2 regions of the Mesorhizobium sp. ISC11 genome follow, and region 2 is predicted to be linked to the other one. Evidence: predicted binding sites of a transcription regulator. Region 2 holds the regulator's gene; the other holds the start of a gene.
What was found. The regulator LexA, encoded in region 2, represses DNA repair genes until DNA is damaged. The targets are predictions, from matches to a motif close to TGTTCNNNNTGTGTTCNG.
Positions count from the first base shown of each region.

Region 1 (4,357 bases), 440 kb from region 2:
CGGCTCGGCGGAATGGGTAAATCGCTGTCGATCGCTGAGGCGAAGGGGTGCACCAGTTCCGGCCATGTCGGATCGTAGAGCCAAAGGGCTGAGCCGCATTTCTTGCAGAAATTGCGCTCGCCGGTTGAGATTTCGCAATGCGGATGCTCGTCGTCCTCGATCTCCGCCCGAAAGACGCCGAGGCTGCGCTTGCCCCTGATGTTCAGTGTCTCGTTGTCGGCACCGAGATTGATGGCAAACCCGCCGCCGCCCTGCTGCTTGCGGCAGATCGAACAGTAGCACAGCATGAATGGCGCCGGCGTGTGGCTTTCCACCTCGAAACGCACGGCATTGCAGCGACAGGACCCTTTCAGCAGAAGCGGCATGGCGGGAAAACTCCGATACCTCTCTCAACCTGTCAGCATGATTTTGGTTGCGGCGATGACAAGGCCAGATGCCGGTGACATGATCGCGGCATGGACAATGAACGCATCGCCGAACTGTTCGAGGGTCTCGGCCCTGTCAGCATCCGCAAACTGTTCGGCGGCAAGGGCATCTATTTCGACGGCGTCATCGTCGCCATCGTGCTGCGCGGCGAATTGCTGTTGAAAGCCGACGAGCAAAGCGCCCCCGAGTTCGAGGCCGCCGGCTGCACGCAATGGACCTATACCGGCTCGCGCCACGGCAAGCTGGTCGCCATGCCCTACTGGAGCGTTCCCGACAGCGCTTTCGATGATCCCGACGAGATGACGGCCTGGGCACGCCGGGCCTATGAGGCGGGGCGAAGGGCGGGGAAGTGAATGCCAACCTTGGCACAGCGGAGGGACAGCACCCCCCTCTGTCCCGACGACCTTGGAGGCCGTGCCCTACAACACCTTCGCAATCCTTGCCGCCAACCTTGCATTGTTTTCCACCAGCGCGATGTTGGTCTTCAGGCTCCTGCCGCCGGTCAGTTCGAGGATCTTTCCCAGCAGAAACGGCGTCACCGCCTTGCCGGTGACATGTTGTGCCTCGGCGGCCTTCTGCGCGGCGTCGATATAGCCCGCCATCTCTTCAGCCGGGATTTCCTGGTTTTCCGGCACAGGATTGGCAATCAGCATGCCGCCGGCGAGTCCTAGTGCCGCCCTCGTCTGGTAGAAATGCGCGATCTCTTCCGGCTCGTGCAAGGTCAGTGGCGCGCGGAACGGCGATTGCCTGGACCAGAAGGCCGGCATCGTCTCGCAGCCATGGCCGATCACCGGCACGCCGCGCGTCTCCAGCACTTCCAGCGTCTTTTCGATGTCGAGGATGGCCTTGGCGCCGGCCGAGACGACAATCACCGGGGTGCGCGCCAGCTCGTCGAGATCGGCGGAAATGTCAAAGCTCTTTTCGGCGCCCTTGTGCACACCGCCGATACCGCCGGTGGCGAACACTTTTATGCCGACCATATGCGCCGCGATCATGGTGGCGGCGACCGTGGTGCCACCGGTGCGCCCTTGCGCCACGGCAAAACCGAGATCGGCGCGCGACAGCTTCATCGCGTCGCCCGTCATCGCCAGCGATTCGCGCTCGCCGTCCGAAAGCCCGATCTTGATGCGGCCGCCAACCACGGCGATCGTCGCCGGCACGGCGCCGCCATCGCTGATGATCTTTTCGACATCGGCCGCCATGGCGCCATTGTCGGGGTAGGGCATGCCATGGGTGATGATGGTGCTTTCCAGCGCCACCACCGGCCGGCCGTCGGCCAGGGCCTGCGCCACCGGCGCGTGGATGTCGATGAAGGGGCGGGCGGTCTCAGGGGTCATGAAGGTCTCCTATCCGGAATGCGGCGCGTCCGTCGGACGCTCGGCAACATCGCGGCACTATGAATTCGCCGGTCTCATGCCACTTCCCTGGCATCCGGCACAAGAGCCAACGCTTCCGCGAAGCTCGCCGCGGTGAACTCCGGAACGGCGGCGGCGCTTTCGATGGCAAGCGTCGCCCCGGCAATGCCTTCGCGCAGAGCTGCCCGCAGCGGCAGTCCGCGCAGCAAGGCAGCGACCGTTGCGCCCGCCAGCGCATCGCCGGCGCCGGTGACGTCGGCGACCTTTCTTGGTGGCGGCGGCAGGATAGAGAAGGCGCCGGCTTCATCGAAGCCCAGCATGGGCCCGCCGCCTGCCGTCACCACGCCGCTGACGAGGCCGCTGCATCGCAACCCGTCGACGACCTCGCGCTCCGTGGCATTCGCGGCGACGCCGGCCAGCGCCATGGCCTCGCGCCGGTTCATGAAGACCAGCGAAAGCTCCTTCAGCACCGGTAGCAACCGCACCACCTTGGCCGGCGAAATGGCAATCGCGAAAACCGGCTTGCCCGCGGCGAGCGCGACCAGCCGTTCCAGCGCCGTCGTCGGCAGATTGGCATCGCAGAAGACGGCATCTGCGGCGGCGATCACCTCCCGCACCTTGGAGCGCCTGATCTGCTTGGGAAACGCCAGGTCGTAGAGCGCCATGTCGGCAAAGCCGACGATCAGTTCGCCCTCGCTGTCGATCAGCGCCGTGTAGCTCGGCGTCGTGCGGTCGAGGAAGACCGCCGACAGGTCGGTAATGCCTGCCCCGGCAATGGCTCGCGAAACGGTGTCGGCAGCGGCATCGCCGCCGCGAACCGACATCAGCGACGCGGAGACGCCGCGCCGCACGGCACTGCGCAAGGCGTTGAAGACGCCGCCGCCGACATCCTCGCGCATTGTGCCCGGATTGGAGGCGGCGGGCACGTAGGCTCCGGACACCTGGCCGCGCCGGTCGATATGGGCGCCGCCTACGGCCAGTATTTTCGCGGATTTCAGCATGCCGGCGATATGACCTTTGTTATTCCAGCCGCACAAGCGCTAGGCTGTGCGACCGAGCTTCGCATGCAAGGCGGCGATTCGGCAGGTCGAAACAACCGAGCCGTCTGGCCCAACGTGCGGTGCATTCCTGATCGAATCCTTGGACAAAAAAAGAACAAATCCGGATATTGCTTGTTTTTCAGTTATTTGGTCCCTCTTGCCAAATGAGAACAAAAAAGGTACAAATAGGCAGGGATTACGGATTGTCCGGCCTTCATTGACGACCAAGGGGTGATGTATCATGGCTCAGAATTCTTTGCGGCTGGTAGAGGACAAGGCAGTGGACAAATCAAAGGCTCTGGATGCGGCGCTGTCGCAGATCGAGCGGGCTTTCGGCAAGGGCTCGATCATGCGGCTCGGCGCCAACGAGCAGGTCGTCGAGATCGAAACGGTGCCGACCGGCTCGCTTGGCCTCGACATCGCGCTTGGCGTCGGTGGCCTGCCGCGCGGCCGCATCATCGAGATCTACGGGCCGGAAAGCTCGGGCAAGACGACGCTGGCCCTGCACACCGTGGCCGAAGCCCAGAAGAAGGGCGGCATCTGCGCTTTCGTCGATGCCGAGCACGCGCTTGATCCGGTCTATGCCCGCAAGCTTGGCGTCGACCTCGAAAACCTGCTGATTTCGCAGCCCGACACTGGTGAGCAGGCGCTGGAAATCTGCGACACGCTGGTGCGCTCCGGCGCCATCGACGTGCTGGTGGTCGATTCGGTCGCGGCGCTCACGCCACGCGCCGAAATCGAAGGCGAGATGGGCGATTCGCTGCCCGGCCTGCAGGCCCGCCTGATGAGCCAGGCGCTGCGCAAGCTGACCGCCTCGATCTCGCGCTCCAACACCATGGTCATCTTCATCAACCAGATCCGCATGAAGATCGGCGTCATGTTCGGTTCGCCCGAGACGACGACCGGCGGCAACGCGCTGAAATTCTACGCATCGGTGCGCCTCGACATCCGCCGCATCGGCTCGGTCAAGGACCGCGACGAAGTCGTCGGCAACCAGACCCGCGTCAAGGTGGTCAAGAACAAGCTGGCGCCGCCCTTCAAGGTGGTCGAGTTCGACATCATGTATGGTGAAGGCGTGTCCAAGACCGGCGAACTGGTCGATCTCGGCGTCAAGGCCGGCGTGGTCGAGAAGTCGGGCGCCTGGTTCTCCTACAATTCGCAGCGTCTCGGCCAAGGCCGCGAGAATGCCAAACTGTTCCTGCGCGACAATCCCGACACCGCACGCGAGATCGAGCTGGCGCTCCGACAGAATGCCGGGCTGATCGCCGAAAAGTTCCTTGAGAATGGCGGCTCCGAAGGTGGCGACGACGGGTTCGAGGAGGAATCCGGCGCGATGTGACAACTCGCGAGGTCGGCCGGAGTTCGGCCATAATCGCATTCTATTATCTCGGGCTTAAGTAATCGAGTTCCGCGTTAATGCGTTTTGAAACCGCCGGCCCAGTGCCGGCGGTTTTGCGTTTCGGCGGCGAAAACAGGCCGGTTCGAACGGCCGGCAAAGGCCGTGGATTGGACCAATTCCGTGTTTCTGGACAGGGT
Region 1 covers NZ_JAVSPW010000001.1:2,240,601-2,244,957, reverse strand. Annotated here, with positions in the region: gene RPF88_RS11275 (GFA family protein) at 1-365, opposite strand, end outside; gene RPF88_RS11270 (TfoX/Sxy family protein) at 456-779, shown strand; gene RPF88_RS11265 (pseudouridine-5'-phosphate glycosidase) at 846-1,763, opposite strand; gene RPF88_RS11260 (carbohydrate kinase family protein) at 1,838-2,782, opposite strand; gene recA (recombinase RecA) at 3,063-4,160, shown strand.
Region 1: a site for LexA is predicted at 2,988-3,005, ahead of recA (recombinase RecA). Genes of this name have one in related genera too.

Region 2 (4,357 bases):
TCCCTGTTTGCGCCTCTGCCAGCCTCATTGCCGCCGCCGTCGCCCCTCGTGCCGGATTCCGGCAAGCTGCCCTTGCAAACGGGTGTCGCCGCCTCTGTTCCGGTTGCCGGAACCGGCAGGATCGTGCGCGTGCGCCGGCAGATCGGCCTGATATCACTGCCTCGCCTGCGCCACAGCGTGAACATGGCGGCGAGCCTGGAACTCGACCGGGGCGTGGCCTTCCTGCTGGTGCCGGTCTGCCTTGCGATCGGAGCGATCGGCTATTTTTCGCTGACGGCTGAACCCGACTTTGCGAGACCTGTCGCGGTTGTCATCCTGACGGGGATCTGTGCGCTGGTCTCGCGCTCATGGCCAAAGACCCATCTGTGTTTCATGGCGGCACTTTTGTGCGCCCTAGGACTGCTTGCTGCCAAGGTCGAGACGTGGCGTGCGGGCACACAAATGTTGGGCTCGGAAATCTCGACGCAGGTGACCGGCCGCGTCGTCTCGCTCGACCGGATGGAAACTGGCCGTATCCGGCTGACCATCGACGTAACATCGACCGCAAGACCGAAACTGCGCTATGCGCCGGAACGGGTGCGGCTTTCGGCACGCAAGATCCCGGCTGACGTGACCGCAGGCTCTCTCATCACTGGATATGCCAAGCTTTTGCCGCCGACCGGGCCGGTGCGACCGGACAGCTATGATTTCTCCTTCGACAGCTATTTTGCCGGCATTGGTGGCAGCGGATTCTTTCTCGGCAATCCAAAGCTTGTCGTCAGCGATGATGGCGACATGCCGCTGTCGGCCCGAATTTCCTCCAGCGTGGAAAATGCCCGTGAAGGCATCGCCGACCATATCAGGGCGAGCGTCGGCGGCGCCGAAGGCGAGATCGCCGCGGCGCTGATCGTCGGCGTGCGCGCCGGCATTCCCGACGACATCAATGAGGCGATGCGACGTACCGGCATCTACCACATCATCTCCATTTCGGGGCTGCATATGGCTCTGGTCGCCGGCACCATCATGGGGTTGCTGCGCGGCGCCTTCGCCTTGTTTCCCGATCTTTCCGCGCGTCGCCCGGTCAAGAAGTATGCCGCTGCCGCCGCACTGTTCTCGATCGCAGCCTACCTCGTCATCTCAGGTATCGTCGTCGCCGCCGAGCGCAGCTTCATCATGCTGGCAGTGATGCTGATTGCAGTTCTGTTCGATCGAGCAGCACTCACCATGCGCAATCTGGCGATCTCGGCGATCGCCGTCATCGTGGTGTCGCCGCATGAGGTGGTCGGCCCGAGTTTTCAGATGTCGTTCGCCGCGACCGCGGCTCTGGTCGGCGCTTATGCCGGCTGGGCGGATCACCGCGCGGGAAAAGCAAGACCGCCGCCGCCGAAGCGATCCTTGCCCGGGTTCCTGACACGAAAATTCCTGCTGGCGGCAATTGGTCTGGCCATGACCTCGATCATCGCCGGCAGCGCCACGACGCTGTTTGCCATCTGGCATTTTCAGCGTGTGTCGCCGCTCAGCCTGTTCGCCAATCTCGCGGTTATGCCGATCGTCACCGTCGTCATGTTCCTGGCCGTCGCCAGCGCGCTGCTGATGCCTTTCGGATTGGATTGGCCAGCTCTCTACCTGATGGGCAAGGGCCTGACGATGATGATCGCCATATCGGGCTGGATCTCCGAGCGTTCGCCTGTCGATGGGGTCGGGCTGATTTCGCAACAGTCGGTCCTGCTGGTGGCCATTGCCCTGGTCATCGCGACGATGGCGACGACATGGCTGCGGCTCGCGGCTCTGCCATTCGCGTTGGCAGGCTTGCTGACCGTCTCGGATACGCGCACGCCCGATGTGCTGATCTCGGAAGACGCCCGGCTGGTGGCGTTGCCGATCGGTGGCGGTGAGCTTGCCGTTAGCCGGCAACGGCCGAACGAATTCACCGTCGACAACTGGAAACGCGCGCTGACATCGGAAACCATCGTCGTTCCGGAAGTGTTCGACAACAGGGATGGGCAATTCGACGTCGCGGATGCCGTTGAGCTACCGCCGGGATCGCCGTTCTATTGCTCCTCAGGCGTTTGCGTGGCCAGGCACATGTCCGGTGCGATCATTGCCTATGTCGAGGACCGCAAGGACACCTGGAAAGCCTGCGGCTTCGCCGAGCTGATCGTCGTCAACGACGCCACCGCCTATGACGCCTGTCATAACCAACTGGTTCTCGTCATCACCAAGCGGCAACTGGCTCGCAAAGGCAGTGCCGCGGTCTTCTTCGATCGCCAATCGGCGACCACGCCGGCGACGATCAGCTTCGCGGTGGACAGCCCATATCGGCCCTGGCACACGCAACGCAAATACTCTCGCGAGGCGAGGGGGCTGGCACCCTTCAAGAAACCCGAGAAGCCAGTGGTCAACCCACAGCCGTCTCAGTAGCGACGGATCAGGCCGACGAGCTTGCCTTGCACCTTGACCCTGTCCGGCCCGAAAATCCGTGTCTCATAGGCTGGATTGGCGGCTTCGAGGGCAATCGAGGCGCCCTTGCGGCGGAACCGCTTCAGCGTCGCTTCCTCTTCATCGACCAGCGCCACGATGATCTCGCCGGGGCTGGCCGTGTCGGCGTTACGGATGATAACGGTGTCGCCGTCGAAGATGCCGGCCTCGATCATCGAATCGCCCTTGACCTCCAGTGCATAGTGCGCGCCGCCCATGATCATGTCCGGCGGCACCGAAATCGAATGCGTCTGATGTTGGATGGCATCGATCGGCACGCCGGCGGCGATGCGACCCATGACCGGGATCGAAACGGCAGAGACCGCATCGTCGTCATTGCCGGGCGAAGGCATCCGCGAAGGCGCCGGCTTGATCTGCCGGCCAAGAGCACCACCCTGACCAAGACTGCCCTGGATGACGCTTGGCGAAAACTTCTTTGCCGCATTGAGGCCTGGCGCGATGGAGTCCGGCAGCCGCAGCACTTCCAGCGCGCGGGCCCGATTGGGCAGCCGGCGGATAAAGCCGCGCTCCTCAAGGGCCGTGATCAGCCGATGAATCCCGGATTTGGAGGCAAGGTCGAGCGCCTCCTTCATCTCGTCGAAGGATGGCGGAATGCCGCTCTCCTTCAGGCGTTCATGGATGAACATCAGCAGTTCATGTTGCTTGCGTGTCAGCATGGCGGCCCCCAGGTTCCCTGAAACCAGAATCGAAAAACAAACCCAGAACAAACACTATCTGTTCCAGTTGTGTTCTGCAACCGTTTAAAGTTTAATGAATTTGTTAAGGCTGCTGAAATTATTTGGCGCTTGCCAGCGGGTTACGATCGACGGGCGCCACCTTCGGCAATGCGCCTGCTCACATTGAAATTGTTATGGTTAATGACCTGTGGCTTATCCCCTACCAAAGCTTGGCATTATCTGTCGATCGACCTCGACAAGGGGCGATTGCAACCTTCGGGACGTTCGTTGGCCGTGAACGAAACGGAGCCAAAACGCCAACGTCAGTTGGGCATTTTGGCTGGAAATTCAGCTCTCCGTCATTTGCCAGGCAGTGAGGGCAGCGACGGCGGATCGCCGGGATCGGTGCGTCAGGTAACGGCTTCCTTGACGGCGAAACGCTGGTCCTTCCATGCACCCGTGCGCAGAATGTCTTCCAGAACCTCAACCGCCAGCCACACATCCTTGTAGCTGACATAGAGCGGCGTGAAGCCGAAACGGATGGTCGACGGTGCGCGGAAGTCACCGATCACCCCGCGCTCGATCAGCGCCCGCATGATTTGATAGCCATGGTCGTGAAGGAACGACACCTGGCTGCCGCGCCTGGTCGCGTCGCGGGTAGTCTCCAGCGTGAGACCGTAGGCGCCGCACTTGGCTTCGACGAGCTGGATGAACAGTTCTGTCTGCGCGACGCTCTTCTTTCGCAATGCCGCCATGTCGACGTCGCTCCAGATGGCAAGCGCGCCTTTGAGCGCCCGCATCGACAGGACCGGTTGCGTACCGCACAGAAAACGGCGGATGCCGGTGCCGGCAACATAACCCCGTTCGAAGGCAAAGGGCCGCGCATGGCCCCACCAGCCGCTGAGCGGCTGGCTGATATCGCCGTGGTGGCGCTGCGCGGCATAGATGAAGGCCGGCGCGCCCGGACCGCCGTTGAGGTACTTGTACGTGCAGCCGACAGCGAAATCGGCATTTGCCTGATCGAGCTCGACGGGCAGGGCGCCGGCGGTGTGGCAGAGATCCCAGACGATCAACGCTCCGGCCGTATGAGCCCTGCGCGTCAGCGCCGCCATGTCGCGCAGTTCACCCGATTTGTAATTGACGTGGTTGACCAGCACCACCGCGACGTTTTCGTCGATCAGCTCTTCGATGGTCGGCGCGTCGACACCCGCGAGGCGCAGCAG
Region 2 covers NZ_JAVSPW010000001.1:1,802,021-1,806,377, reverse strand. Annotated here, with positions in the region: gene RPF88_RS09000 (ComEC/Rec2 family competence protein) at 1-2,400, shown strand, start outside; gene lexA (transcriptional repressor LexA) at 2,394-3,134, opposite strand; gene kynU (kynureninase) at 3,545-4,357, opposite strand, start outside.